Regions from separate parts of the Rhodococcus sp. 320_ES genome, predicted to be linked through region 3. Evidence: riboswitches for the same ligand, from Rfam matches in the RefSeq annotation. Region 3 holds a riboswitch; each other region holds the start of a gene.
The links. Region 3 has a riboswitch for S-adenosylmethionine ahead of AC59JP_RS13610 (aminotransferase class V-fold PLP-dependent enzyme). Riboswitches for the same ligand answer to the same signal wherever they lie in the genome.

Region 1: it holds a riboswitch for S-adenosylmethionine, as region 3 does, so the genes downstream of both, AC59JP_RS20635 (amino acid ABC transporter permease) here and AC59JP_RS13610 (aminotransferase class V-fold PLP-dependent enzyme) in region 3, are expected to answer to the same signal.
Region 2: it holds a riboswitch for S-adenosylmethionine, as region 3 does, so the genes downstream of both, AC59JP_RS19070 (bifunctional o-acetylhomoserine/o-acetylserine sulfhydrylase) here and AC59JP_RS13610 (aminotransferase class V-fold PLP-dependent enzyme) in region 3, are expected to answer to the same signal.
Region 4: it holds a riboswitch for S-adenosylmethionine, as region 3 does, so the genes downstream of both, AC59JP_RS20605 (ABC transporter substrate-binding protein) here and AC59JP_RS13610 (aminotransferase class V-fold PLP-dependent enzyme) in region 3, are expected to answer to the same signal.

Annotation. Positions count from the first base shown of each region.
Region 1 is NZ_JCAWAG010000006.1:13,406-20,922, reverse strand. It holds gene AC59JP_RS20660 (ABC transporter permease) at 188-1,033, shown strand; gene AC59JP_RS20655 (taurine ABC transporter substrate-binding protein) at 1,030-2,064, shown strand; gene AC59JP_RS20650 (ABC transporter ATP-binding protein) at 2,078-2,857, shown strand; gene AC59JP_RS20645 (GNAT family N-acetyltransferase) at 2,862-3,560, shown strand; gene AC59JP_RS20640 (LLM class flavin-dependent oxidoreductase) at 3,580-4,689, shown strand; SAM riboswitch class I at 4,733-4,826, shown strand; gene AC59JP_RS20635 (amino acid ABC transporter permease) at 4,836-5,792, shown strand; gene AC59JP_RS20630 (amino acid ABC transporter ATP-binding protein) at 5,789-6,571, shown strand; gene AC59JP_RS20625 (ABC transporter substrate-binding protein) at 6,610-7,517, shown strand, end outside.
Region 2 is NZ_JCAWAG010000005.1:292,025-299,541, reverse strand. It holds gene AC59JP_RS19095 (pyridoxamine 5'-phosphate oxidase family protein) at 1-123, opposite strand, end outside; gene AC59JP_RS19090 (alkene reductase) at 168-1,223, opposite strand; gene AC59JP_RS19085 (exodeoxyribonuclease III) at 1,389-2,177, opposite strand; gene AC59JP_RS19080 (Lrp/AsnC family transcriptional regulator) at 2,180-2,659, opposite strand; gene AC59JP_RS19075 (MFS transporter) at 2,681-3,889, opposite strand; SAM riboswitch class IV at 4,005-4,123, shown strand; gene AC59JP_RS19070 (bifunctional o-acetylhomoserine/o-acetylserine sulfhydrylase) at 4,291-5,637, shown strand; gene metX (homoserine O-acetyltransferase MetX) at 5,634-6,782, shown strand; gene AC59JP_RS19060 (DUF3017 domain-containing protein) at 6,784-7,023, opposite strand; gene AC59JP_RS19055 (bifunctional methylenetetrahydrofolate dehydrogenase/methenyltetrahydrofolate cyclohydrolase) at 7,062-7,517, opposite strand, start outside.
Region 3 is NZ_JCAWAG010000003.1:633,948-641,464, reverse strand. It holds gene AC59JP_RS13645 (GGDEF domain-containing protein) at 1-32, opposite strand, end outside; gene AC59JP_RS13640 (crotonase/enoyl-CoA hydratase family protein) at 128-952, opposite strand; gene AC59JP_RS13635 (2-oxo-4-hydroxy-4-carboxy-5-ureidoimidazoline decarboxylase) at 1,061-1,579, shown strand; gene alc (allantoicase) at 1,590-2,585, shown strand; gene AC59JP_RS13625 (YbaK/EbsC family protein) at 2,585-3,064, shown strand; gene AC59JP_RS13620 (hypothetical protein) at 3,061-3,546, opposite strand; gene AC59JP_RS13615 (putative leader peptide) at 3,609-3,683, opposite strand; gene AC59JP_RS13610 (aminotransferase class V-fold PLP-dependent enzyme) at 3,694-4,929, opposite strand; SAM riboswitch class IV at 4,965-5,080, opposite strand; gene AC59JP_RS13605 (Pls/PosA family non-ribosomal peptide synthetase) at 5,201-7,517, shown strand, end outside.
Region 4 is NZ_JCAWAG010000006.1:5,719-13,235, forward strand. It holds gene AC59JP_RS20590 (dipeptide ABC transporter ATP-binding protein) at 1-1,029, opposite strand, end outside; gene AC59JP_RS20595 (ABC transporter permease) at 1,026-1,910, opposite strand; gene AC59JP_RS20600 (ABC transporter permease) at 1,903-2,880, opposite strand; gene AC59JP_RS20605 (ABC transporter substrate-binding protein) at 2,882-4,510, opposite strand; SAM riboswitch class I at 4,686-4,780, opposite strand; gene AC59JP_RS20610 (LLM class flavin-dependent oxidoreductase) at 4,826-6,169, opposite strand; gene AC59JP_RS20615 (LLM class flavin-dependent oxidoreductase) at 6,166-7,083, opposite strand; gene AC59JP_RS20620 (GNAT family N-acetyltransferase) at 7,083-7,517, opposite strand, start outside.

The DNA.
Region 1 (7,517 bases), on a different contig from region 3:
CATCGGTAATTCGAATCAGCTCGAGCAAAACTATGGACCGAAACCCCATCATCGGTTGCGGCACAGGCGAGTTGCGTGATCGAACTCGGTCGCGTACAAATTCCCGAATGCGCGCCTCCTGTTGCCGGTGATCTCCCCGCTTCTGTCGCGACCGCGTGCTCGTCCTCCTTCGTGGGAAGTCCCCTACATGTCCTCGTCTCTTGGCGTCACCGAATCACTCTCACGCCGAAAAGGTCGCGCCCGCAGATCCTTCGGCGTCTCCACCGTCGCTCTTCCCTTGCTGTCCTTCGTGACTTTCGTCGTCGTCTGGCAGATCGCGGCGTCGTCCGGCGTCTGGAACGAGACGTTCGTGCCGTACCCGTCCACCGTGTGGGACGCCTTCGTCACGGTCTCGACCACGCACGACGGCGTCCGCGGCTACCAAGGTTTCCTGCTCTGGGAGCACCTGTACATGACGCTGCGGCGGGTTCTGCTCGGTGTGGTCGTGGGTGTCGTGCTGGGCATCGTTCTGGGCTTGGCAATGGGCACCGTGGGGTGGGTTCGCAAGGTTCTCGAGCCCTGGCTCACGTTTCTGCGGGCACTGCCTCCGCTCGCGTACTTCTTCCTGCTCGTCATCTGGCTCGGCATCGACGAAGCGCCCAAGGTGACGCTGTTGGCGCTCGCCGCTCTGCCTCCGACTGCGGTCGCGACCACCGCTGCCGTTCTGGCTGCACCGACCGCTCTGATCGAAGCAGCCCGGGCGTTGGGCGCGTCACGTCTCGCCGTGTTGAAAGACGTGGTGATTCCGTCGGCGCTCCCGGAGACGTTCACCGGGATTCGACTGGCAGTCGGAATGGCGTACTCGTCGGTCGTCGCCGCAGAACTGTTCAACGGCCTGCCCGGCATCGGCGGAATGGTCAAGGACGCAAGCAATTACAACAACACCCCGGTGGTCCTGGTCGGCATCTTCGCCATCGGAATCTCGGGGTTGATCATCGACGGCCTGTTACGCGCGGCAGAGCGCCGCGCTGTTCCCTGGAGGGGAAAGATATGAGATCACTGGTTCGTGTTGTCGCGGCTGCGGCGGTCCTCGTGCTGGCACTGGGTGGTTGCGCCGTCGGAGGCGACAACGCCTCGGACAGCAGCAAACCCACGCTGCGGCTGGCCTACCAGTCGTTCCCGAGCGGCGATCTCGTGGTGAAGAACAATCGCTGGCTCGAGGACGCGCTCCCCGACTACAACATCGAGTGGACGAAGTTCGATTCGGGCGCTGACATCAACACCGCGTTCATCGCCGGCCAGATCGACTTCGGTGCAATCGGCTCCAGTCCGGTCGCGCGCGGATTGTCTGCGCCACTGAACATTCCGTACCAGGTGGCGTTCGTGCTCGACGTCGCCGGCGACAACGAAGCGCTGGTTGCCCGGAACGAGACCGGGATCGAGTCCGTCGCCGACCTGAGGGGTAAGAGAGTGGCTACGGCCTTCGCCTCCACCGCGCACTACAGTCTTCTGGCCGCACTGAATCAGGCCGGTCTGACGGCCAACGACGTCCAGCTGATCGACCTGCAACCACAGGCGTCTCTGGCGGCGTGGGAGCGGGGGGATGTCGATGCCGTGTACACCTGGCTTCCTACCCTCGATCAACTCCGAACAGACGGTACGACACTGATCACCAGCCGCGAGCTGGCCGCGAACGGGAAGCCGACCCTCGACCTCGGTGTGGTGTCGACGGCGCTCGCGACATCGAAGCCCGAGGTGGTCGATACCTGGCGCAAGGTCGAAGCACGCGCTCTGGACCTGGTGCAGAGCGACCCGGATGCCGCTGCCACCGCCGTCGCAGCCGAGATCGGAATCAGCAAGGACGAGGCCAAAGGCCAGCTCGCGCAAGGTGTCTTCCTGACCAAGGATCAGCTGACGTCGCCGGAGTGGCTCGGCACCGACGGCAACCCGGGGAACATTGCCGACAACCTGCACAGCGCGGCCGAGTTCCTGGCCGAACAGCAGCAGATTCCGTCGGCACCGGATCTGTCGACGTTCCAGTCGGCCATCTATACGAAGGGACTCCCCGGTGTCCTCACAGACTGACGTCTCCGGTGACATCCGAGTCGACGGGTCCGTCACCCTCGACGACGTCACCAGGGTCTACGGGTCGGGGAAAGATGCGGTAACGGCCCTCGGTCCCATCGATCTGCGCATCGAGCCCGGTGAGTTCCTGGTTCTCGTCGGCGCGTCGGGGTGTGGCAAGAGCACACTGTTGCGATTGGTGGCAGGGTTCGACGCGCCGACCGAGGGTTCGGTCACCGTCTCGGGTCGACGTCCGGAACCGGGAGTCGGCGCGGGAGTGGTGTTCCAGCAGCCCAGGCTCTTTCCGTGGAAGACCGTGGGCGGCAACATCGATCTCGCGCTGCGATACGCGCAGGTACCCAAGACCGAGCGGCGAGTCACGCGGGATGCACTGCTCGAACGGGTCGGTCTGACCGGAACCGAGAACAGGAAGGTCTGGGAAGTATCGGGCGGTCAGCAACAGAGAGTCGCTATCGCGCGCGCCTTGGCCGCGCAGACGCCGTTGTTGCTGCTCGACGAACCGTTCGCCGCGCTGGACGCTCTCACGCGCGAGCGCTTGCAGGAGGATGTGCGCAGAGTCGGCCACGAAACGGGGCGGACCGCCGTCTTCGTCACGCACAGTGCAGACGAGGCGGCGTTTCTCGGTTCCCGCATCGTGGTGCTGTCGACCCGACCCGGACGAATCGCTCTGGACATCGCATCCGATCTCCCGCGCACGGGTATCGACCCGGACGAACTACGCGGCACCTCGGAGTACGCGGCGCTGCGCGCCGAGGTCGCCCATGCGGTCAAGAGCGCCGCGCGGCAGACGTGATCGGATGACGACGGAGACTGCCGTGCACCCGCTCGACGACCCGGTGCGCTCGTCGCTGCGCAGAGCCCATGCGCGGTTCGCGACCTGGTCGGGGCGGATCGCGCGCTACGACACCGAGGTCGCCGGGTTCGTCGGTCACCCGCCGGAGATGACCGAGCAGGACTACGTCGACCTCGCCGCCCTGATCGGGCCCGGCGTCGAGGTTGCGTTGCGCGGCCCGTACATTCCGCCCGCCGGATGGGAATTGCTCGGTGAGTTCGGCTCGGTGCAACTGGACGGATCTGCCCTCGCCGTCGAACCGGATGCGGAGGCCATTGTCCTCGGCGCGCAGCACGTCCCGGCGATCCTGGATCTCGTGGAACGAACCCAACCCGGTCCGTTTCGGACGCGGACGATCGAGATGGGCACGTATCTCGGACTTTTCGACGCGGGTGCACTGGTCGCGCTGGCCGGAGAGCGGATGCATCCGCAGGGGTGGACCGAGATCAGCGCGGTCTGCACCGATCCCGACTACCGCCGCCGAGGACTGAGCGCACGATTGGTGCGGGCGGTCGGACACGGAATCCGCGAGCGCGGCGAGGTGCCGTTTCTGCACGCGCGTGCGGACAACTACTCCGCCATCGCGATGTACGAATCGCTGGGGTTCGTGCTGCGCAAACGATCCGTGCTCACACTGGTTCGCACACCGCCGATTTCCCCATAGACCCCCACTGGAGCTACCCGTGACCGCACGCATCTTCTGGTTCCTCCCGACGGCCGGTGACGGTCGGTCCATCGTCGGCTCTTCTCATGCCTCCGCGCAGAAGGCAGAACCTGCCGGTTTTCGACGGCCCACGCTGCGCTACCTGACCGAAGTTGCGCAGGCAGCCGACCGGCTCGGGTACGAAGGGGTTCTGACTCCGACCGGAACGTGGTGCGAGGACGCGTGGCTCACCACCGCTGCGCTGCTCCACAGCACCCGGCGCCTGAAATTCCTCGTCGCGTTCCGCCCGGGCCTGACGCCCCCCACGTTGGCCGCACAGCAGGCGGCAACCCTGCAACGCTTTTCCGAGGGCCGGCTGCTGTTGAATGTCGTCACCGGCGGTGACGACGCCGAGCAGCGGCGGTTCGGTGATTGGAACGACCACGATCGCCGTTACGCCCGCACGGACGAGTTTCTCGATCTCGTGCGTCGAATCTGGACCGAGGGACCTGTCGACCACGACGGCGAGTTCTTCCGGGTCGCGGATGCGCGAGTGTCCGAGCCTCCCGACCCGTTGCCCGAGTTCTGGTTCGGCGGCTCGTCCGATCCTGCTCTGGCGGTGGCGGCCAAGAGAGTGCAGACGTACCTGACGTGGGGTGAGCCTCCGGCTGACGCACGCGCGAAGATCGAACGCGTGCAGGCGCTTGCGGACGAGGAGGGCCGCAAGCTCACCTACGGCATTCGTCTGCATACCATCAGCCGCGACACCTCAGAGGAGGCATGGGCGGTGGCGCAGCGACTGCTCGACGCGCTGCCGGACGAGCAAGTCGCCGATGCCCACCTGTTGCATTCGTCGTCCCAGTCGGAGGGGCAGCGGAGAATGGCTGCGCTGCACGGCGGGTCGAAGGACTCCCTCGAGATCTATCCGAACCTGTGGGCCGGGGTCGGTCTGGTTCGCGGTGGAGCGGGTACAGCTCTGGTCGGGTCGCACAGGGAAGTCGCGAATGTGATTGCCGAATATCATGATTGCGGTTTCGACGAGTTCATCCTGTCCGGTTATCCACACCTCGAAGAGGCGTATCACTTCGCGGAGGGCGTGCGTCCCATTCTCGATTCGCGAGGAATCACCACGCCCTTCCAATCACGCTGATTCGAACTGTCGACCCGGATCGACACTGCGCGTAGGTTTTGCCTAGCCATCCAGAGCGACCGAGAGACCTGGCTCGTCGACGTCGCAGCAACCCCGTGCCGAGCACGTGCGGGTGCTACCGCCAGGACCGATGGGAGAGAACCGAAGTGACCACTACCGACGCGCGCCCGGCTGCCGAGAAGGCGGACCCGGCCGACGGCGAGAACTTGATCGTCGCCAGAACGTGGCACCCGTGGCGATGGGTGACATCCATCGCCGCACTGGTGCTGGTTGCGCAATTTGTCCATGGACTCGCCACCAACGCCGGCTGGGACTGGGGCACATTTGCCCAGTACTTCACGGCCAAGTCCGTCGTCGCCGCGCTGTGGTTGACGATTCAGCTGACGTTCTGGGGAACGTTGATCGGCTTCGCGTTGGGGATCGCCCTCGCCGCTGCCCGGCTGTCCCAGAACCCGGTGCTACAGATCATTTCCTGGTTCTACATTTGGGCATTCCGATCGATTCCGCTGATCGTGCAACTGCTCTTCTGGTTCAACATCGGGTACCTCTATCAGACGCTGTCGCTGGGAATTCCCTTCGGGCCGTCGTTCTTCGCGTTCGACGTCAACAGCGTGATCAGCGGCTCGACGGCGGCGATCATCGGCCTTGCCCTGCATCAGGCCGCGTACTCCGCCGAGATCGTTCGCGCCGGCATCATCTCGGTCGACCAGGGTCAGCTCGAGGCGGCCGCCGCACTGGGCATCCCGAAGCGGCGTGAGTTCTTCAAGATCGTTCTGCCGCAGGCAATGCGGGGTATTCTGCCGAATGCCGCCAACGAGGTCATCAGCTTGTTCAAGGGCACCTCGATCGTGTCGGTAATGGCCATCGCCGAGTTGTTCTATCAAGTGCAGGTCATCTACGGCCGCAGTGGACGCGTCGTGCCGATGCTCATGGTCGCGACGGTCTGGTACGTCATCTTGACTTCGATCCTGTCGGTCGTGCAGTTCTACGTCGAGCGCCACTACGCCAAGGGCGCACTGCGCACCGTGCCACTGACGCCGATTCAGAAGCTGCGCAGGCAACTTGCGGGAGTTCCGCTCTCACCGCGCGGAGCGACCCGATGACAATCGAGTTGGAACACTCCAGATTTGCCGTCGAGGCCAGGGGAGTGCACAAGTCCTACGGCCCACTCGAGGTGCTGAAGGGCGTGGACCTCACCGTCCGCCCCGGCGAGGTGACCGCCATCCTCGGTCCGTCGGGTTCGGGCAAGTCGACGCTTCTGCGCACGCTGAACCACCTCGAGAAGATCGACGCCGGCTCCATTCGGGTCGACGGCGAACTGGTCGGCTACCGGCGCAAGGGAAACAGGCTCCACGAGCTGAAGCCGAAAGACATTCTGCGCCAACGTTCGCAGATCGGATTCGTGTTCCAGAACTTCAATCTGTTCCCGCATCTGACTGTTCTCGAAAACGTCGTCGAAGCTCCGCTGTCGGCTCAGAAGCGACGTCGGTCCGAGGTCGAGCCGGAAGCCCTCGAGTTGCTGAAGCGCGTCGGCGTCGGCGACAAGGCGCACGACTACCCGCGCAGACTGTCCGGCGGACAGCAGCAGCGCGTTGCCATCGCACGTGCACTCGCGCTGCGGCCCAAAGTCATCCTGTTCGACGAACCGACCTCGGCGCTCGATCCCGAGTTGGTCGGTGAGGTCCTCGAAGTGATTCGCAGTCTCGCTCGCGATGGCGCGACGCTGATCATCGTCACGCACGAGGTGGGCTTCGCACGCGAGGTCGCCGACACCGTGGTCTTCATGGACGGCGGCGTCGTGGTCGAACAAGGTTCTCCTTCAGCCGTATTCGACAACCCCGAGAACGAGCGGACCAGGTCTTTCCTGTCGCACGTTCTCTGATTCCTCCTCTCCCGCAACACAGAAACGAAAGTAGAACCATGTCTTCATCGTCCCGGCGCCTCGCGTCGGTCCTGTCCGCTGCTGCCGTCCTCGCGCTCGTCGCCACCGGATGCAGTGACCCCTCGGCGGAGAGCACCGTCGTCTCGAACGAGGGTGTGTCCTACGATCTTTCGCCCGAGCAGAGCGGGCGTATCCACACCGAGAAGGTCGACGCGATTGCCGCCGAAGTGCCGCAGGCCATCAGGGACCGGGGAACCATCGTCGTGACCGGTACGGCGGGATCGGTTCCGCCCCTGGGCTTCTACGCGACGGATGACACGACGGTCATCGGATCGGAGATCGATCTGGCCAACCTGTTCGCCGACGTGCTCGGGCTGAAGGTGGACCGACAGACCGCGGACTGGGCGCAGAACTTCGTCAAGATCGACTCCGGCGAGAACGACGCGTTCATCTCCAACGTGACGGTGACCGAGGAACGCAAGGAGAAGTACGACTTCGCGACCTACCGCCTGGACAACCTGGCTCTGGAGGTCCCCACCGACTCGAGCTGGACATTCACGGATCGAAAGGACATCGCCGGAAAGAAGATCGGCGTCTCGTCCGGAACGAACCAGGAGCAGCTGCTGGTCGACTGGAACGCACAGAACGCTGCCGAAGGAATTGCACCGGCAGAGATCGTCTACTACCAGAACTCCGCGGATTACTATCTTGCGCTGTCGTCGAAGCGCATCGACGGTTACCTCGGACCCAACCCGTCGGCGCAGTACCACTCGTCGAGTACCGGTGAGTCCAAGATCATCGGCACGTTCTCCGGAGCGGGTGACGCTCTTCAGGGTGAGATTGCCGTTCTGGTGAAGAAGGACAACGGTCTGGTCAAGGCATTCAACGACGCCATCAACCACACCATCGAGAACGGCACCTACCAGAAGGTGCTGGAGAAGTGGGG
Region 2 (7,517 bases), on a different contig from region 3:
CGCCATCGGCCTGGACTTCAGATGGCCGTCCAGGCCGACGGTGGTGAACATGCAGAGCGATGACTTGCTCATCAGTTCGGCGACCTTGCGGACGCCGTCGGTACGTTCGGTGCTCGTTGTCATGGCGTCGGGATACCCCCGAGCGCGGCAGGTCACACCCGATCGAGCTAGGCGGTCAGCGCAGGGTAGTCGGTGTACCCCTTCGCACCGTCGGTGTAAAAGGTGGACTGATCCGGGGCGTTCTCCGAAAGATTCTCGCGCCAGCGGCGGGCGAGATCGGGATTGGCGATGGCAGGCCGACCCACCACGACCGCGTCGCCCAGACCCTCGGTGATCGCGTCCAAGGCCTCGTCACGACTGGTGATCTGTCCGAAGCCGCTGTTGACCAGCAGGGGCCCGTCGAACGACTTCCGCAGACCTTGAACCAGATCCCCGGACGGATCCTTGTGCAGGACACTGAGATAGGCGAGCCCGAGCGGTGCCAACCGCTCGACGAGGGAGGTGTACGTCGCCCGCACGTCTTCGCCGTCCTCCTCCAGTGCGTCCTGGATGTTGTGCTCGGGAGAAATCCGAAGCCCGACGCGACCGGCGCCGAGCTCGGCGGCAACAGCCTCCACGACCTCTGCCACGAAACGCGCACGGTTCTCCGGCGAGCCGCCGTAACGATCGGTCCGCTGGTTGGACGCGGGTGAGAGGAACTCGTGGAGCAGGTATCCATTGGCTCCGTGAACCTCGACACCGTCCAGACCGGCGTCGATCGCATTCTTCGACGCTGTGACGAATTCGGCTGCAACAGTTGCAAGTTCGTCTGTTCCCAGCTCACGCGGGACCGGGTAGGGCTTCTTGCCCTCGTAGGTGTGGGTCTCGCCGTCGATGGCGATCGCGCTCGGTCCGACGACTTCGTGGCCACCCGTGGTGGCTTCGTGGGTCACTCGTCCTGCGTGCATCACCTGCGCGACCACGACCCCACCCTCGCCGTGCACCGCAGTGGCGACGTTGCGCCATCCCTCGACTTGCTCGGGCGTGACGAGACCGGGCTGACCGGGGAATCCTTGGCCGGCGCGGCTCGGATACGTGCCCTCGGTGACGATGAGGCCGAGTGTGGCGCGCTGGCGGTAGTGCTCCACCACGATCGGACCGGGGACACCGTCGGTGCCCGAGCGCATTCGAGTCAAGGGGGCCATCACGAGCCGGTTGGCCAGCGAGAGGTCTCCCAGTGTCACGGGGGTGAACAGTGTCGTCGTTTCGTTGATCACGACAAGGACAACCGCGCTACCGAACGGGCCTATTCCGGGTGGAGACGACGGTCACCTTCGGTCGGTCGCTCCGCACCTGTGCGCGAATTCCGGCCCTCCAGGGCCGGAATTCGCGCACAGCGGGGGCGGACCTCAGCGATAGACCACGGTCACGGGGGCATGGTCCGACCATCGCGTGTCGTAGGTCGGCGCACGCTCGACCACGGCGTCCTTCGCGCGGTCCGCAAAGTCCGTGGTCGCGAGGTGGTAGTCGATACGCCAGCCGGCGTCGTTGTCGAACGCGCGCCCCCGGTACGACCACCAGCTGTACGGTCCGTCGACATCGGGATGCAGCTCCCGAACGACGTCGACCCACGAGCCGGACAGCAGCGCGGTGATCCACTCTCGTTCCGCGGGAAGGAAACCCGACTTGGCCCGGTTGGCCTTCCAATTCTTGAGATCTCGCTCGGTGTGCGCGATGTTCCAGTCCCCGCACATCACCGCGTCGACCCCGGTGGCTTCGAGGGTGGCCATGCGGGCAGCGAGGGCTGACATGAACCGCTCCTTGGCCTGCTGCTTCTCGGTGCCCGCCTCGCCGGTCGGCAGATACAGACTGCCGACGGTCACTCCGTCGATCACCGCTTCGATGTAGCGGCCGGCGGAGTCGAACTCGTCGCTGCCGATTCCGATCGTCACCGACTCGAACGGCTCGCGGGACAGGATGGCGACGCCGTTGCGCCCCTTCTGCGACGGCTCGGCGGACGCGAGATGCCATCCCGAGCCGAGCGCCGAGTCGAGACTCGAGACGATCTCGTCGTCCGACGCGCGTGTCTCCTGGAGACACACGATGTCGGCGTCGGATCGTGACAGCCACTCCGACATCCCTTTGCGCACTGCGGCGCGAATTCCGTTGACGTTGACCGTCGTGATGGTGTGAGACATGGTCACTTTCGTCGTGGGTCCGCGGCGCGCTCGAGGACGGGTGTGAGTCGGTAGGTGACCAACTCGCGCATCGCGATGGCCATGTTGGTGCGCTCGACGCCGGGGATGTCGAGTATGAGGCCGGCGATCCGATACAGGTCGTCGGCGTCCACGGCCACGATGCGGACGAGAAGGTCGGACGCGCCGGACAAGCCGAACACCTCGACGACCTCGGGAATGTCGGCGAGCGCGGTGGTCACGCCCGACAGACGGTGCTGATCGACCCTGATGGTCACGAACGCCAGGAGCGGGTAGCCGAGAGCGCTGGGGTTGACTCGTCTGTCGATCGAGCCGAGCTGACCGCCGGTGTCCCACTTGGCCAGCCGCGACTGCACCGTGTTGCGGGCCAATCCCAGCGAGTGTGCGAGCTCTACGCCCGAGGCTCTGGGCTTCTCCGAGAGTTCGAGAAGAAGGCGTGCATCGGTGGCGTCCAGTTCCGGCATGACGGAAAGTCTGCCATCCGCTCAGACGCGGGCGCGGCGATCCAGTACGACGGCAGTGGTGAGAACGCCCAATCCCAGAACTCCGAGAATCGCGCCCGCCGCCGCAGGTGCGGTGTACCCGTAACCGGCTGCGATGACGAGACCACCGATCCACGCTCCACCGGCATTCGCGAGGTTCAGCGCCGCGTGGTTGAGGGTCGCCGCGAGGGTCTGGGCGTCGCCGGCGACGTCCATCAACCGCGTCTGCAGTCCGGGGATCATCGCCGAGCACGACACGCCGATGAGGAACACGAAGATCAGCGCCGTGACGGGATTGTGGGCGGCGAAGACGAAGCCCACGAGCACGGAGACGAGCGCGATCATGCAGAGGAACAGCCCCGGCATGAGGGCCCGGTCGGCAATACGGCCGCCGAGCACGTTGCCGGCCACCATGCCGAGCCCGTAGATCATCAGGGCCACCGGCACCGCGCTGCGGGGCAGACCGGAGACGTCGGTCAGCGTCGAGCTGATGTAGGTGTAGACGGCGAACATTCCGCCGAAGCCGACCATGCCGAACAGCAGGGTCATCCACACCTGCACGCGGCGCAGTGCGCCGAGTTCCTTGATCGGATTGCTCAGGTGCAGACCCTGCAACGTCGGAACGAGCTTCCAGAGAGCGCCGACGGTGACGATGCCGATGGCCACCACCACGGCGAAGGCCGAGCGCCACCCGAAGGTCTGTCCGATGAACGACGCCGCCGGGACGCCGATGACGTTCGCCACCGAGAGCCCCATCATGACCAAGGCGACGGCCTTGGCTCGGTTGCCGGGTTCGGCGAGATGCGCGGCGACCAGTGCCGCGACGCCGAAGAACGCACCGTGCGGAAGGCCGGCGACGAACCGCGCTGCGACCAGAGTTCCGTAGGTCGGGGCCAGGACGGTGGCCAGATTGCCGATCGTGAAGGCGACCATGAGACCGATGAGCAACGTCTTGCGCTCGACGCGCGCGGCCAGTGCGGCGATCGTCGGTGCACCGACGACGACGCCGAGTGCGTAGGCGGAGATGAAGTGGCCGGCAACCGGTTCCGTCACTCCGACGCTCGACGCCATTTCGGGAAGAAGCCCCATCGAGACGAATTCCGTGGTGCCGATGCCGAATCCGCCGAGAGCCAGAGCCAGCATCGCGCCACGTCGGCTCCGGGATGTCACGTCCGGAGACTGGAGGATGTCGCGTTCGACGACCTGGGTCATGACACTTTCTCGATTCAGTAGGTAGCGCAACCATTGTCCAACCCGCGGTCGCCCATTCACGAATCGAGCAGCCGTGATTCCACTCACGGCAGGCCTCGGCTAATATCGCCGCCAAGGTCATGAGTGCCAGCATCGAGCCCCGGCTTGCTGGCCGGCAACCCTCCAGCCGCGGTGGGGTGCCCCGGGTGATTGACCGGGTTACTCGATCTACCTGATCGGGAGCAAGCGCGGGTCCGCACGACGGGCCCACTGACCGGATGCTCTCCACGGAGCAGCCATCGGAGGTTTTCTCACCATGTGTAGCTGTCCCCGATAGACCCCGACACCACACTTCTCTCTGACTTTCCCGACACCGCCGCCCGATACGGCCGCGGCGTCGACGCGACCCCGAAGGATCGACCATGACCGACATCTCCCCCGACGCTGCACCCGAAGATCCCACCGCCAACTGGAGCTTCGAGACCAAGCAGATTCACGCGGGCCAGACCCCGGACGCGGTGACACACGCCCGCGCTCTGCCGATCTACCAGACCACCTCGTACACCTTCGACAACACCGATCACGCCGCGGCACTGTTCGGTCTGGCCGAGCCGGGCAACATCTACACCCGCATCATGAATCCGACGCAAGACGCCGTCGAGCAGCGGATCGCCGCGCTCGAGGGTGGCGTGGCGGCGCTGCTGCTCGCATCGGGCCAGGCCGCGGAGACACTCGCCATTCTCAATCTCGCGGAGGCGGGCGATCACATCGTCTCGAGCCCGCGTCTCTACGGCGGTACCTACAACCTCTTCCACTACACACTGCCGAAGCTGGGCATCACGGTCTCGTTCGTCGAGGACCCTGACAACCTCGAGCACTGGCGCGGCGCCGTGCAGCCCAACACCAAGGCGTTCTACGGCGAGACCATCTCGAACCCGAAGAACGACATCTTCGACATCCCGGGTGTCGCGGACGTCGCCCACAGCGCCGGAATTCCGCTCATCGTCGACAACACCGTCGCCACCCCGTACCTCATCCAGCCGCTGAAGCACGGCGCCGACATCGTGGTGCATTCGGCGACGAAGTACCTCGGTGGGCACGGAAACGCCGTAGCGGGCGTGATCGTCGACGGCGGTACGTTCGACTGGACGCAGGGCCGCCATCCGCAGTACACGACCCCCGATCCGAGCTACCACGGCGTGGTTTTCGCCGACCTGGGAGCGCCCGCCTTCGCACTCAAGGCTCGCGTGCAGTTGCTACGCGACATCGGTGCGGCGGTCTCGCCGTTCAACGCCTTCCTCATCAGCCAGGGCATCGAGACGCTCAGCCTGCGCCTGGAACGGCACGTCGAGAACGCGGTGAAGGTTGCGAACTACCTCATCGGCCGAAGCGACGTGGTGACGGTCAACTACGCCGGCCTTCCGTCGTCGCCGTGGTACGAGCGCGGGCAGCAACTCGCCCCGCGGGGCGCCGGCGCGATCGTGGCGTTCGAGCTGGCCGGAGGGGCCGACGCGGGCAAACGCTTCGTCGATGCACTCACACTGCACAGCCATGTCGCTAACATCGGAGACGTGCGTTCTCTCGTCATCCACCCCGCGTCCACGACCCACTCGCAGCTCAGTCCCGAAGAGCAGCTCGCGTCCGGTGTCACTCCGGGTCTCGTCCGGCTGGCCGTCGGTATCGAGGGAATCGACGACATCCTCGCCGACCTCGAGGGCGGTTTCCGCGCCGCCTCGGGTGCGGCCTCGGTCGCTGCGGCGGCGTCTTGACCCTCAGCTCCACACCCGTCGCCCGTCCGGCTGCGTTTCCGCCGCCGGACGGGCAACTGGGCTTCGTGAACATCGGTGACGTCCAGCTCGAGAGTGGGCAGAGCATCCCCGACGTCACCGTTGCCGTACAACGCTGGGGTGAGGTGTCGCCCGAACGAAACAACGTCGTCCTGGTCGAGCACGCACTGACCGGCGATTCTCACGTGCACGGCCCGGCGGGTCCGGATCATCCGTCACCCGGCTGGTGGAACGACGCCGTCGGTCCGGGCGCCCCGCTCGACACCGACGAGTGGTGCATCCTGGCCACGAACGTTCTCGGTGGGTGCCGCGGCACCACCGGGCCCAGTTCGCTTGCGCCGGACGGCAATCCGTGGGGCTCACGCTTTCCCGCCATCTCCATTCGCGACCAGGTGACCGCGGAGCGACAGCTCGCCGACGCACTCGGCATCGCCAAGTTCGCGTCGGTGGTCGGCGGATCCATGGGCGGTATGCGCACGCTGGAATGGATCGTCGGGCATCCCGACCGCGTCGCGTCGGCGCTGGTGCTCGCCGTCGGTGCACGCGCCTCGGCAGATCAGATCGGTACGCAGACCACGCAGATCGCGGCCATCACGAGCGATCCGAACTGGCAGAACGGCGATTACCACGGCACGGGCCGACTTCCCGAGGCCGGGCTCGGCATCGCGCGCCGCATCGCACACCTGACCTACCGCACGGACCAGGAGCTGGACGCCCGCTTCGGCAACCGGTCACAGCAGTACGAAGACGCTCTGGACGGCGGCCGATACGCGGTGCAGAGCTACCTCGAACATCAGGCCGCCAAGCTGGTCGGCCGGTTCGACGCGGGCACCTACGTGCTGCTGTCCGAAGCGATGAATCGACACGACGTGGGCCGCGGACGCGGCGGCGTCGAGGAAGCACTACGGGCGACGACGGTTCCGACCGTGGTCGGCGGTGTCGATTCCGACCGCCTCTACCCGATTCGGCAGCAGCAGCTGATCGCCGATTCACTGCCGAACTGCGAGGGTCTGAACGTGGTGCTCTCCCGAGACGGTCACGACGGCTTTCTCACCGAAGCGGTTCCCGTGGCGTCCATGCTGGGCCGGACGATGGACCTGGCGCGGGGCGAACTGGCCGGTTCCTGAACTACCCCGTGCCCAGCGGATCGATCGAGATCGACAACCACACGATCGCGCCGCCGACGGCGGCGAGCGACACCGTGTCGAACGCGCGCGAGCGGACCGCGAGAATCCCCACGCGATCCGACGGCAGACACAACCTCAGCAGCGCCGCGAACACGATGGCGACGCCGAACAGCAGCGACCCGCGGCGCCACCGGTCGGCGAGAACGAGCACGGCGGCCGCGGCCATGATGGCCAACACCATCACGACCGGAATGCTGCGGCCGACCACGCTCTGACGCCTCACAGCTGCCGTTCTGCCCGTTCGACCACATTGGTCAACAGAAAGGCGCGCGTGAGCGGTCCGACACCGCCGGGGTTGGGCGAAAGGAACCCCGCCACCTCGGCGACGTCGGCTGCGACGTCCCCGCGCAGTCCGTCGTCGGTGCGGCTCACCCCGACGTCGATCACCGCGGCGCCGGGCCGCACCATGTCGGCGGTGATCAGACTCGGCACTCCGGCGGCCGCGATCACGATGTCGGCGCGGGAAACCTCGGCGGCCAGGTCACGAGTTCCGGTGTGGCACAACGTGACCGTCGCGTTCTCACTGCGCCGAGTCAGGATCAGCCCGATGGGTCGGCCCACCGTGACGCCCCGACCGATCACCACCACGTGCGCCCCGTCGATCGGAACCTCGTAACGGCGCAACAGATGCACGATGCCGCGCGGGGTACACGGCAGCGCACCGGGAGCGCCCAG
Region 3 (7,517 bases):
GCGCCCAGCCGAATCTGTCGCTGTTCGGCCACTGGTGTCCTTCTGCTCGGCCCGACCGACCTGTCGGATTGTACCCGGGTCCAGGCAAGCCTCAGCCTCCCGACCGGCCTCCGGCCTTCCCGGCCGGTCAGCGACCTCGGAACTGCGCCGGCCGCTTCTCGAACACCGAGGTGATGGCCTCCTGCAGGTCCTCGGACGGCAGGAACGCGGCGTTCCACGCGGCGACGTACCGCAGCGAATCGTCCACGGCTGCACTACGACTGTGGTCGAGGACGTCCTTGACACCCTGCACGACGAGGGGCGGGTTGGCCGCGATCTCGGCCGCCGTCCGCTGCGCCGCTGCTGCCGCGCTCTCGGCGTCGTCGAACACGTCGTTCACCAGACCGATCTTCTCGGCGCGCGCGGCGTCGATGTCCTTGCCGGTCAGCGCCAACTCGCGCAGATGCCCGTCGGAGAGGATGCGCGGCAATCGTGCGAACGAGCCCACGTCGGCCACCATCGCGACTTTCACCTCACGAACGCTGAACTTCGCGTCGGCGCTCGCGTAGCGAATGTCCGCGGCGGAGATGAGATCGACAGCGCCGCCGATGCACCATCCCTGCACGGCCGTGACGACGGGCTTGCGGCAGTCGGCGACCGCCGTGATGGCCGCTTGCATCCGCTTGATCATCCCGTGGAACGCGGTGCGCGGTTCTGCGAGGGCGCGCTCGCCCATCAGCGGTGCGAATTCGCCTGCCATGGCGGGCAGATCGAGGCCGTACGAGTAGTGCTTGCCGGACCCCAGAAGAACGATGGCCCGCACGTCTGGATCGGCGTCGAGTTCACCGAACAGCAGCGGAAGTTCGCGCCAGAAGTCCGGTCCCATCGCGTTTCCCTTGCCGGGACCGACAAGGGTGACGGTGGCGACGTGATCGGCCTGCTCGACGGTGAACGCGGTCCATGAGGTGGTCATGGTCGTACATTAACGAACCACCTCGGCGCCGTGTTACGGCGCGTTAAGCCTGTGCAAAGTTCCTGCTCGGACCTGGCTTACGCGCTGAACCAGCCTCATAGTTGGGCCATGTTGATGCATCAAGGAATCGGTCTGGGGCGATTCAACACGATGAATCACCGACAGGCCGTCCACGCGCTGTTCGAGTGCTGCCCCTCGGTCACCTGGGCGTCCAGCCTCGCCGACAGGCGGCCCTACGCGTCGTACGACGATCTCTTCCGCGCTGCCGACGCCGAGCTCGGCGAGTTGTCCGAGTCCGATATCGACGAGGCGCTCACCGGCCACCCGCCGATCTGCAGCCGTATGAACAGGTTTCGGTCGGCGCAGGAGCAGTGCGCGGTTTCGGTGAGCGAATCGGAACAGGCCGTCCTGCAGTCGGCCTGCGCCGCCTACCAGGAGTTGTTCGGGTTCCGGCTGCTGTGCGTGCCGGCGGGGCGGACCGCACCGGACATCACGGCCGAAATCGAGAGCCGAATGCTCAACGACCGCGAGACCGAGCGCAAGGTCATGCGCAACGAGCTCGCACGGATCAACCACATCAGGCTCGAGCGGATGCTCGGACCGGAAGAGGGCTATCCGCTGTATTAGCCTGCTCCTCATGACGTCGACCTTCCCGTTACCTCTGCCCGACCTCGCCGTTCGCACGCTCGGCGGAGCCGTCGTATGGGCCAACGACGAGACGTTCGCGGAGAAGGAGAACCTGATCCGCCCCGGCAAGGCCGTCTATCAAGCCGCCACGTTCGGCCACAAAGGCCAGATCTACGACGGCTGGGAGACCAGACGCCGCCGCGAGCCCGGGTACGACGAGGCCATCGTCCGCCTCGGTGCGCCGGGCGTCGTCGAGGCGATCATCGTCGACACCGGATGGTTCACCGGAAACTACCCGCCGGAAATTTCCGTCGAAGCTGCTGCGGTGGACGGCTTTCCGAGCACGGACGAACTTCGCAGCGAGGTCGACTGGGTCACCATCGTGCCGCGCAGTCCCGTGGAGGGTGACACCGAGAACCGCTTCAAGGTGGCGTCCGACGGGCGGTGGACCCACGTCAAACTGACCATCTACCCCGACGGCGGTGTGGCGCGCCTGCGGGTTCTCGGGCGTGGCCGTCCCGACCCGAAGTTCCTCGACGCCGGCCCCATCGACCTGGCGTCCCTCGAGAACGGCGGATACGTCACCGCCTGCTCGAACATGTTCTACAGCTCACCGAACAACCTTCTCTTCCCCGGACCGCCGCGCGCGATGGGCGAAGGCTGGGAAACCTCCCGCCGACGCAACGACGCCAACGACTGGGTCCAGGTACGTCTGGCAGGCGAGTCCGTCATCGCGCTGGCCGAGCTCGACACGTCGTGCTTCCTCGGAAATGCTCCCGGCGCAGCATCTTTGAAGGGACGCTGCGACGACGGCGAGTGGTTCGACCTGCTGCCGAGGACGCGCCTGCAGCCCGACACCCGGCACCGTTTCGTGCTCGATCACTCCGACCCGGTCACCGAGATCCGCATGGACATCTTCCCCGACGGCGGCATGGCGCGACTGCGCATGTTCGGACGACTGACCGACACAGCGCGCGCCGCGGCGGACGTGTCCCGAGGCGCGTGATGTCTCGGCTCCTGCATCCGAACGCAGCGCACGTCGCGGACGTTCTGATCTCACGAGGCCACCACGGGGTCATCGTGACGCAGAGCGAGCCGACGCACACCGCCGCCGAAGCTGCTGCGGCGGTGGGTGTTCCGGTCGGTGCGATCACCAAGTCGCTGGTGTTTCTGCTCGACGACGACCCGGTACTGCTGCTCGTCTCCGGCGCACACAACGTGAACCTCGAGGCGACCGGAGCACGTCTCGACGGCACGCTGGTGCGCGCACCGCTCGACGTGGTCAAGCACGCCACCGGTCAGCCGATCGGCGGCGTCGCGCCCGTCGGCCACCCGACCAACCTGCCGACCTTCGTCGACACCGATCTGGGCCTGCACCAAGAACTCTGGGCCGCGGGGGGCCACCCCAACACGCTCTTTCGCACCACCTACAGCGAGCTCCTCCGCATCACCGCAGGCTTGGCGGTCGACGTCGGGCCTGACTAGCTTGCTTTCCGGGTCGATCCGGGCTGGGCGAGACCGGCGACGGCCTCGGAGTTCAGGACCGCGCCTCGCGCCGCCAGCACCGGCAGGACGTCGTCGACGATGCGGCTGCGAACCTGGTCCTGCTCGAGAATCGGGTGCAGATTCACCCCGTCCGCGACGTCGGCGGCCTTGATGTCGGCGATCAGCCCGGCGAGGCCGGAGGCGGTGCCGACGTACAGCAACGATTGCGGAGCCGGAACCGACACCGAGTTGGCCAGGTCCTTGCGGGCGGTCCGGGCGTCGGCGGCGATGTGCGTGTCGACGTCGAGGATCACCGCGAGTTGGTCCGGGTCGTGACCGGCGGCCGCGAAGTCCTGACGCAAGCGGGAGCGCTGAGCCTGTGCCTCCGCCAGATCCGACGCCTGAATGCGCACGGTCTCGAGCGTGGGTGCGTCGACGGTGAGATCGAGAGTCCCGATGGAGACGCGGGGTGCAGTTGTCATGAGATGTCCTTGTCGCGCTGGTGGGCCCTGCTTATAAAACGCTGCGGTGCAGTCGCCGTATTTCAGGGGTGACACGCGGTGGACGAGACGCGGCACAGATCGACGTGCCTACGGGCCCATCGAGTGCTCTCGAACATGAAACTCATGCTAACCATTCGTCGCCTCCGCGCCGGAGAGTGCGTCGTACGTCACACTGCGCTCGTCCACCAGCGCCGACACCGCGTCGACCAGACGGTCGACGTCCGCGCCGGACGTTCCCAGACCGAGGCTTGCACGCACCGCACCGCGGGGAGCACCGAGCTTCGCGAGCAGCGGGTGGGCGCAGAACCGCCCGTCGCGCACGCCGATTCCGTGCTCGCCCGACAGGTACGACGCGATGCGAGCGGGCTCGAACCCGTCGACGACGAAGGTGACGATGCCGACCGTGTCCTCGATGTCGTCGAAGGCGCGCAGGAACGACACGCCGGGTATCGCCGCCAGCCCGCGTCGCAGCGTGTCGGTCAGCTCTCGCTCGTGGCCGACGGAGTCCACCGTGGTCAGGGCGGTGCATGCGGCTGCGAGCGCCACTGCTCCCAAGACGTTGGGGGTGCCGCCTTCGTGACGTTCCGGCGATGCTGCCCACGCCGTCTCGTCGACGGTCACGTCGGTGACGGCGCCGCCACCGGCGAGGTAGGGGTCGGCGGCGTCGAGCCAATCACGGTTGCCCACCAGGACTCCCGCACCGAACGGGGCATACAGCTTGTGCCCGGAGAACGCGAGGTAGTCCACACCCAGTGCTGCGATGTCGACGGCCCGATGCGGCGCCAGTTGTGCTGCGTCGACGCAGATACGGGCGCCGCACTCGTGCGCGATGGCTGCCAGCCGGGCGAGCGGAAGCACCTCACCGGTGACGTTCGACGCACCTGTGACCGCAAGCAGTGCAGCGGGTTTCGACCACAGCTCGGCGATCAGGCGCCGGCAGGTCTCGTCGAACGAGTCGGCGGCCTTCACCACGCGTCGACCGTGCCACGGCAGGAGCGTCGCGTGGTGTTCGATGTCGAGCACCACGGTGTCTCCGGGGACGCAGCGCGCCAACAGGTTCAACGAATCGGTGGTGTTGCGCGTGAAGACCACGACGTCGGTGTCGCGTGCACCGACGAAGTCCCCGACCGTCGCGCGCGCGTCCTCGTAGGCCTGCGTCGACACCTGTGAGGGGTACCCGGCGCCGCGGTGCACGGAAGCGTAGTAGGGCAACGCGTTTCGTACCGCGTCGGTGACCGCCTCGAGGGCCGGAGCACTGGCGGCGTAGTCGAAGTTGGCGTAGCGAACCGTGCGGCCGTCGAGCAGAGGAACGTCGAGATCGGCGCCCGAGACGGCGCAGGGGGTACGCAATGCGGTGGTCATGACAGAGTTCTCCCTCGGAAAGGGGACCCACGAGGAGTCCGCGCTTGCCCTGTCCCGGTTCGGGACACGGCCTGGTCGTCACCCGGAGCACCCCACCGCGGAGGAGGGTTGCCGACCAGCGAGCCGGGGCTTGATGCTGGTACTCGTGACCTGGCAGGAAGGATGACAAAGGACACGCGCGGTTGTCAACCGGGCGCAGTTGTTCACCCGCGCGCAAACTGAATGTGGGATAACACCTGCACCAGAAAAGGACCGGAAAGGCCGCCACACCTTGTCACTGCAGACCCGCATTCCCGAGACGTACCTGAGATCCGCGCAGGCCCCGCCCGCGCGGACGCTGATCGACGTGCTCGAGGACACGGCGCGGCGTTTCCCCGACGCACCCGCGATCGACGACGGTGACACCACCATCTCGTACACCGAGCTGCTCGACGCCATCGACGAGGGAGCGCAGTGGCTGGGCCGGGCCGGGGTGTGCGCGGGCGACCGCGTCGGCATCCGGATGCCGTCGGGAACGTACTCGCTGTACGCGGCGATTCTGTCGATCATCGGCGCCGGCGCGGCCTACGTCCCCGTCGACGTCGACGATCCCGACGAGCGTGCCGAGCTCGTCTTCTCCGAGGCCGGGGTCACCGCGATCGTCATGGAGTCCGGTGTCACTGCCACGGCGGCGGCCACGCCCGGAGCCGGACCGGTCCGTCGTCCCAACCCCGAGGACGACGCCTGGATCATCTTCACCTCCGGATCCACCGGCACCCCGAAGGGCGTCGCGGTCAGCAACCGGAACGCCGCGGCGTTCGTCGACGCCGAGGCACGAATGTTTCTGCAGGACAATCCGATCGGGCCCGGCGACCGCGTGTTGGCCGGACTGTCCGTCGCGTTCGACGCTTCCTGCGAAGAGATGTGGTTGGCGTGGCGGGGCGGCGCGTGTCTGGTGCCCGCTCCTCGATCGTTGGTGCGCAGCGGCATGGATCTCGGACCGTGGCTCGTGGCGCGCGACATCAGCGTCGTCTCGACGGTGCCCACCCTCGCGGCACTCTGGCCGGCCGTCACGCTCGAGGACGTTCGGTTGCTCATCTTCGGAGGTGAGGCCTGCCCGCCGGAACTGGCCGAGCGCCTTGCGGTTCCGGGACGTGAGGTCTGGAACACCTACGGCCCCACCGAGGCCACCGTCGTCGCATGCGCTGCCCTGATGGACGGCCAGGGACCGGTGCGCATCGGATTGCCCTTGGACGGTTGGGATCTCGCAGTCGTCGGACCGGACGGCGAACCGGTCGCGATCGGCGACGTCGGCGAACTGGTGATCGGCGGCGTCGGGTTGGCGCGCTACCTCGACCCGGCCAAGGACGCCGAGAAGTACGCCCCGATGCCGTCTCTCGGGTGGGAACGTGCCTATCGCAGTGGCGATCTCGTACGCCTGGAAGAAGAGGGTCTGCTGTTCCAGGGCCGCGCCGACGATCAGGTCAAGGTCGGCGGACGCCGCATCGAACTCGGCGAGGTCGACAACGCGTTGCAGGCTCTCCCGGGAGTGAGCGCGGCAGCCGCGGCGGTGCGCAAGACCGGTTCCGGCACACCGATTCTCGTCGGATATCTCGCGAGCACCGATCCAGATTTCGATCTGGCCCGCGCCCGCGAGATCCTCGTCGACCGGTTGCCCACCGCGCTGGTTCCGCGGCTCGCCCTCCTCGACGAACTGCCGACGCGTACCTCCGGCAAGGTCGACCGCAACGCGTTGCCGTGGCCGCTGCCGCGCCGACAGTCCGATGCCGTGCCCACCTCGGATCTGCACGGCACGGCGCGCTGGGTTGCCGACATGTGGACCGATGTGCTCGGCACCGAGATCGACTCACCCGACGTCGACTTCTTCGCCGCGGGCGGGGGGTCCCTCTCGGCCGCACAGCTGGTGACGAAGTTGCGCGAGAAGTTCCCGTCGGTGACCGTCGCCGAGCTCTACGACCACCCGCGCCTGGGTTCGCTGGTGAGCATGCTGGACGAGCTGGCTCCGACCGAGGCGGTCGAACCCCGGGAGGTCGTTCCGACGCCGCGAAGGGCGCAGTGGGCGCAGATCGCGGCCACGGTTCCCCTGACGACGCTGACCGGGCTGCAGTGGACGACGTGGCTGGGCGCCTCGGCCAACGTCGTGTCCGCGCTCACCCCGATCCCCTGGCTGCCGACGGTGTCCTGGTGGTGGATTCTCGCCGGGTTCCTGCTGTTCATCACGCCCATCGGCCGGATGGCGATTTCGGTGATCGGTTCGCGAATCCTGCTGCGCGGCATCGAGCCCGGCTCGTACCCACGCGGCGGCAGCGTCCATCTGCGCCTGTGGACGGCGGTACGGCTCACCGACGCGTCGGGCGCTTCCAACCTGTCCGGCGCACCGTGGATGGTCTACTACGCACGGGCGCTGGGCGCCGACATCGGGCGCGGCGTCGACCTGCACACGCTCCCGCCCGTCACCGGAATGCTGTCGCTCGGCGACGGATGCTCGATCGAGCCCGAGGTCGACCTGTCCGGGCATTGGATCGACGGCGACGTCGTGCACATCGGTCACATCACCGTCGGCGCCGGCGCTGCCGTCGGGGCGCGCT
Region 4 (7,517 bases), on a different contig from region 3:
GATCGCGCCGGCCGAGGCGTCTTCGAGTCTGAGCGCGATGCGCGCAGTCGTCGACTTTCCCGACCCGCTCTCGCCGACGATGGAGACGGTGCGGCCGCGCTCGACGTCGAAGGAGACGTCGTCGACCGCCTGCAGGCGGTGGCCCCGCCCGATCGCGAAGGTCTTGGAGACGTTGAGGAGCGAGAGCAGGGTGGACGGGGGTTGCGAACCGGATCCGGCGTCGTCCGTCCGGTCTGCCCGCGGTACCCGCACCGACGTCAAGCTCGGCGCCGCCGCGATCAGCTTTCTGGTGTAGTCGGCGCTGGGATTGTCGAGAACGTCGCGCGCGGTGCCTATTTCGACGATCTCACCGTTCTGCATGACCGCGATTCGGTCGGCGCGGTCCGCTGCGACCCCGAGGTCGTGCGTGATCAACAAGACCGAGGTGCCGTGCTCGGACGTCCGGGCGGCGAGGTGGTCGAGAATGCGACGTTGCACGGTCACGTCCAGCGCGCTGGTCGGCTCGTCGGCAATCACCAGTTCCGGCCGGCACGCGAGCGCGATGCCGATGAGCACGCGCTGGCGTTGCCCTCCGGACAGATCCTGCGGATACTGGCGCGCCCGCAACTCGGGGTTGTCGATGCCCGCCTCGTCGAGGATGCGCACGGCTTCGGTTGCGGCCGTGCGACGGTCGGCCAGACCGTGAATACGCAGGACCTCGGCCACCTGCTCGCCGACGCGCTTGACGGGGTTGAGGGAGGTGGTGGGGTCCTGCGGGACGAGACCGAGGTGGGCTCCGCGGAGCTTCTCGAACCGGCGGTGGTTCGCGTTGTCGATACGCTCACCGTCGAACGTCACCGTGCCACCGGTGATCGCACCGGAGCCGGCCAGCAGACCGATGATCGCTTGTGCGGTCGTCGATTTGCCCGAGCCGGACTCGCCCACGAGAGCGAGCACTTCACCGCGTGCGATCTCGAAGTCGACTCCGCGCACCGCTTCGGTCATACCGTAGGAGACCTTCAGGCCGTCCACGGAGAGCAGAGCGCTCATGCGCGATCACCCCGATCGAGCGCGTGCCCGACGCGGTGCGCTGCCAACACCACCACGACGATCACGAGTCCGGGAAGCGTCGTGAGCCACCAGGACGTGGCCAGAAAGTTGCGACCCTCGGATACCAGCGATCCCCATTCCGGCGTCGGCGGAACTGCGCCGAATCCGAGGAAGCTGAGCGAGGAGACGAACAGCACCGCCATACCGAACTGCACCGCGGCCAAGGCGATCACGGGCGGATAGGCGTTGCGCAGAATGTGGTTCCACAGCACCGTGTGCCACCGCGACCCCGATGCGAACGCCGCCTCGACGTACAACGACCGACGAACACGCAGTACCTCGGACCGCATGACGCGGGCGAAACTCGCGATGAGCGTGACACCGACCGCGATCGCCACGTTCACGGTGCCGAATCCCAATACGGTGACCAGGGCCAGCGCCAACAGCAACGCCGGAATCGACAGCAGAACGTCGACGAGACGCATCAGTACCGAATCGACGAAACCGCCCACGGCGCCGCTCAGGAGGCCGAGAACGGTGCCGGCGACCAACGCGATGGCGACCGCCAACAGGGTTGCGCTGAGCGACAGTCCGGCTCCGTGGACCACTCGGGTGTAGACGTCGCGGCCGATGTTGTCGGTCCCGAACCAGTGGGCGGCACTCGGGCCCTGGAGCTTGTCCGCCGGCGCGGCGCGCAGTGGGTCACCGCTCGCGAACACGGACGGCGCGACAGCGAATCCGAGCGCGACGATCAGCACGATCACCGACACTGCGACGCCCACCGTGCCTGTCACTCGGCGCAGTGATCCCCGCCGGCGGCGTGGGGTCGGTTCGGGCGCAGTGCCCACGGGCAGCTTGTCGAGAACCAGGACGTCAGACATGTGCGGCCTCCTTGCTCTTCTCGGTCTTGCTGCTGCGCTGCACTATTCGAGGATCGATCAGCGGGTAGACGACGTCCACCGCAAGCATGACGAGCACGAAGACCAGCGATGTCATCACCACGATGCCCTGCACCACGGGTATGTCCTGCGCCAGAACCGAGGTCTGCGTGAGTCGCCCGACACCGGCACGGGAGAACACGGTTTCGACGACCACCGACCCGGCCAGCAGTTCACCGACGAGCACGCCGGCGATCGTGAAGGCCGGGACGCTCGCCAACCGGAGCACGTGGCGCGTCTGAACTCGCCAGCGCGACGCCCCTTTCGCCTCCGCGGCAGCGGTGAACGGTTGGCGCCACGTGGTGGTCAAGCTGGTGGAGAGCACCTGGGCGATGACCGCTCCGGTCGGCACCGCAAGGGTGATCGCCGGAAGAACCAACGAACCGAACCCGCGATCGCCGAATGCGGGGAAGATCGGCAGTCCGAAGGAGAATGCCTGCAGCAGAAGCAGACCCACCCAGAAGGTCGGCACCGCCACTCCGAGGGGAGGCAACGACAACAGGGCCGTGCGCAACCACCGCGCACGGGTGTACGTCGCGACGAACGCGAGGCCTCCGCCGAAGACCACAGCAAGCACCAGCGCGAAGCCGGCCAGGGCCAGTGTGCTCGGCACTGCATCGAGGATGGCGGTGGTCACCGGTTGACCGGTGGAGATGGATGTTCCGAAGTCACCTCGGACCGCGTTGGTGAGCGACGTCCAATACTGCTCGAGTACCGGCTTGTCCAGGCCGTAGCGGGCCTGGAGTTCGGCGACCGCCGCCGCGTCGACCGGCGTGCCACTGCCGCCGCCGGAGTCGACGGCAATGCTGACCGGATCGGACGGAAGCAGGAACAGCACCACGAAGGAGATCGAGAAGGCCGCCCACAACACGCCGACTGCCTGCAGCACACGCAATCCGAGGTAGCGCAGCATGTCAGCTCCTACTCAGCCAGGTGTCGAAGAACTGCAGTCGGGCCGAGGCATCGAACCGCTGATCCTGCACCGCCGCACTGGCACCGACCGCCTGGGACAGCTCCACCGTCGGAATCCACAACCCGTTGTCGAGTACCTGCTGCTGAGCATCCGCCAGGATCTCACCGCGCTGGGTGGTGTCGGTGGTGCGCAACTGATCGGTCAGAGACGCGTCGAGATCGGCAATCGGGCCGCGCTGGTTCAGGTTCCGTCCGTCGACGGCGAACGACGTACGCAGGATGTCGCCGTCGGCGCGGGTGCTGTTGTAGTACGTGGCCTCGAAGTCACCGGCGTTCTGCCGGGCGATCGAATCGGGAACCGACGTCAGATCCAGCTGTGCATCGACCCCCACGTCACGCAGCTGCTGCTGGAGCAGTTCGAGAATCGCTTGGTTACCGGCGAAGACGGCGCTGAAGAGAATCTTGAAACTCAGCTTCTGCCCGGCCTTCTCGCGTATTCCGTCGGCGCCGGGATCCCACCCGGCGGCATCGAGGATCGACTTCGCCTTCTCGGGATCGAACGTCACGTCCGGAAGCGAGACGTAGGCCGGCGTCTTGCTCGCGAGTGTGCTCGTGGCCGGCTTGAAGTCGGGTCCGAGGACCGTGTCGACCAGCTGCTGCCGGTCGATCGCCGGCACGAGAGCCTTGCGCACCTCGGGGTCCGCGAGCACACCGCGTGAGACGTTGGGCTGAATTCCGAAGGGGGTGCCGGGGTTCGATGTCGTGAGGACGCGACCACCGGTTGCCTCGATGGTGGGCGCGTCCTGTGGCAGCGCGTCGCTGACGGCGTCGAGCTGGCCCGAGGACAGACTGCCGGTGCGAACACCGGATTCCGGCACCACCGTGAATTCGATCCCGTCGAGGTACGCCTCACCTGTATGTCCGAAAGCCTCTGAACCCCACAAGTATCCGGCTCGTTTGGCCAGCGTCACCGACCGGTCTTGCTGGTAGTCGGTGTAGGTGAACGGGCCGCTGCCGATGTTGCCGCCTTGGCACCGCACCTCGGGCGTCTGAGACGTGGTGGCGTCGGCCTGCAATCCGAGCTGCGACGTCGCGGACGCCTGCAAGAACTGCGCGTTGGGCGAGGAGAACGTGACCTGCGCCGTCTGCGGATCGACGACGGTGGTTCCGACGTAACCCTGAAGGTAGCTCGCGGCCAACGGAGCCTTGGCCGCGCCGACGGTGTTCACGATGGCGTCGAAGTTGTTCTTCACCGACTGCGCTGTCACCGGCGTTCCGTCGCTGAACGTGACACCGCCCTTGAGCTTGAACGTGAACACCGTTGCATCCGCACCGACCTCCCAGCTGTCCGCGAGCCACGGCACGATCTCGCCCGTGTCGGGATTCTGATCGGTGAGCGAATCGACGATTGCCCTTGTGACATAGATGGTTTGATTGGTTCCTGCCTGAGCGGGGTCCGAGCAGGTCGGCGCCGTCGAGAGCCCGTACTTCAGCGTGCCGCCTGGCTGGGCGGGGCCCGCGTCCGCGCTCTGCGTTCCGCCGGCTCCCCCGCAGGCGGTCAGTACCGTGGTGAGAGCGACGAGGCCGACGAGCGTCTTCAGAGCAGGTCTGTGTGCATGGTGAGTGGGCACCGAGGAATCTCCGTGATCGTGGTACGAGAAAGGAACGCGGCGGAGATCCGCGCGCGTGTCAGAAGAGGAGTGACCGGAGCGTCAGCTGCGACAGGTCGATGCCGACAGTCGACCGAAATCGACATGGCGACGGGCCCAGGTGTTGGTGCCGGACCCTGAGATGCAGTTCATGGTGCCTCCATCGGTCTTGGCGGTAGCACCCTCACCCGCACGCGCGGGGGGTTGCTGCGACGTCGACGAGCCAAGTCTCTCGGTCGCTCTGGATGGTGAGTCTTCATAGTATGCCGCCCCGGCGGGCGGCGCAAAACCGAAGGATCAGACGTGGTTTCGGCGAGTCAAGGGTCGGTCCAGGCCCAGGTGCTCACGCAGCGTGGAACCCTCGTACGACGTCCGGTAGGCACCGCGTTCCTGCAGTTCCGGCACCAACCAGTCGACGATCTCGTCGAGCCCGCCAGGGACGATGTACGGGGAGATGTTGAACCCGTGGCTCGCTCCGCCGCGGACCCAGCACACGAGCTCGTCGGCCACTTGGCCTGGTGTGCCGGCGAACCCGCTGCGCGACGTGGTCTCGATGACCACCTCCCTGAGCGACAGATTCTTGGCCTCCGCGAGTGCGCGCCATTCCCGCGCCACCTCGATCGGGTCGTTTCCGTCGCGGAACGCGCCCCGAGTCCCCGAGATCGCCTGTGGAACCGGATCTTCGACCGGAAGTGGGCCGTCCGGGTCGAGATACGACAGATCCTTGCCCCACACCAGCGCGGCCAAGGAGAGCGCGGTAGGACCGGTGTACTGGCCGTCCATGACCCAGCGCACCTTTTCCTCGACCTCGGATGCGTTCTCGGCCAACACGATCTGTGTCGACGGGAGCACCTTGATGTCCTCTTCGGGCCGACCTTGTGCCGCGAGCCTCGCCCTGATGTCGTCAGCGAATTCCAGTGCGTCGTCGAAATGCGTTCCGTGACGGGAGAAGATCACGTCTGCGTGCTTGGCAGCGAAGTCACGCCCTTGACCGGAATCACCGGCCTGGAAGATGACCGGATGTTCCTGTGGACTGGACGGAAGCGTCGCCGTGGCGGTGATGTCGAACTGTGGCGAGGTGTGGCGAACAGTGGCGCCGTTCGAATCCCAGAGTGCACGAGCAACATCGAGGAACTCGCCGGCCCGCTCGTACCGCAGCGCATGGTCGAGGAAGCCGCCGCGACGGAAGTTCTCACCGGTCCACGCGTTGTCGGTGGTCACGACGTTCCACCCCGCCCTGCCGCCGGACAGCACGTCGAGACCGGAGAGCCGACGAGCGAGATCGGCAGGTTCGTTGTAGGTGGTGTTCTGGGTCGCGACCAGTCCGATCTTGCGAGTGATACCCGCCAGCGCAGCCAATTGTGTGATCGCGTCGGGACGACCCGCGATGTCGAGATCGAGGATCTTCCCGTCCTGTTCCCGTAGCCGCAGTCCTTCACCAAGAAAGAATGCGTCGAACAATCCGCGTTCGGCGGTCTGGGTGATACGGCGGAACGTCTCGAAGTCGATCTGCGAGCCCGAGGCAGGATCCGACCAGATCGTGGTGTGGTTGACGCCCTGCATGAAGACACCGAAGTGGACGTGGGCGTCGGGGAACCTGTGAGGAGCGGAGTCTGCGGAACGACCGGTGTCGATGCTCATGACGCAGCTCCGAATCGGTTTGCGGGACGGGTCAATCCGAGCGACTGCCGAAGCGAGGTACCCGGTACCGGCCGATGGGCGATGCCACGTTCGAAGAGCGGTGGGAGGACGTACCGAGCGAGTGCACGCAGGTCGCGGTCCAGGTCGGTGGGCCGGAGCCGGACTCCGTCGACCTCGTCCGCAAGAGCGACGAGCCGATCGAGAAGCGAGGCCGCGGAGGCTTTGTCGACGAGGTCGACGGTGATCTCCTCTACCAGGAGAGCATCGACGGTCGGTCTGGTTCCGGACACGAGCACGACGTCGACCTGATCGGGATCCACTTCACCGTCCCGCCCGAACACCACCAGTTGCCCCTGCGGAGGTCGAGGCACGATCGACGGCCCCTTCACGGTGTACGACTCCCCCACGAAATCGATGTAGTGGAGTTTGCTCGCGTCGAGGAACCGACCGGTGGCGACGTTGCGGACCACAGCGTCATCCTCCCACGAGTCCCACAGATCCCGCACCACGGTGATCGAGTCACGCTGTTCGCGATAGAGATCCGAGCCCTCGACCACCGGCTTGCCCAGCGCCTCGGCGGCCAGAGGGTGCGAGCGTTCCGCGATCCACCCTCCGCGCCCGCGTGAGGCGTAGTCCAGCGATGCCAGCTGCGAGGAAATGTGGAACGGCTCCGAATACGTGGTCCCGGCAACCGGAACGAGTCCGATCGTGCTCGTGGTTGCGGCGACGAATGCCGCGCGGGTGATGGCATCCACCCTCTCGAAACCCTCGTGAACCGGAGAATCCTCGAACGTCACGAACGTAAATCCTGCGTTCTCGGCACCGACGACACGGGAGGTGAGAACGTCGCCGGCGACGGTGTCCTTCGGGTCGACGTCGATTCCGACGGCGAAACTGTCGGTGGCAGAGGTCATTACACAGCTCCAATGGTCTTCTCGAAGGCACGGGGCACGCCCTCGATCGGTTCGGTCCGAGGATCGAACAACGGTGTGTAGCCGGCCGCGACGTACAGGCCGACGGCTTCGGGCTGGCGCCATCCGGTCGTGAGGTAGATCCGCGAATACCCCCGAGCCCCGATCTCGGCTTCGAGTTCGGTCAGAACGCGGCGTGCAAGACCTCGTCGTCGGTGCCGCGCCGAGGTCCAAATTCTCTTCAGCTCGGCGGTTCTGCTGTCGTACCGTCGAAACGCCCCACCGGCAACGGATTCACCGTCCTGAAGGATCATGATGAGCCCACCGTGCGGCGGCGCGAATTCTTCGCCGGGATAGGCCGACAGTTCCTCGAACAGCTCGTCCGGAGTGCCGCCGTACCGGCTGCTGTACTCGACCGCCAGTTCGGCGAGCAGGGG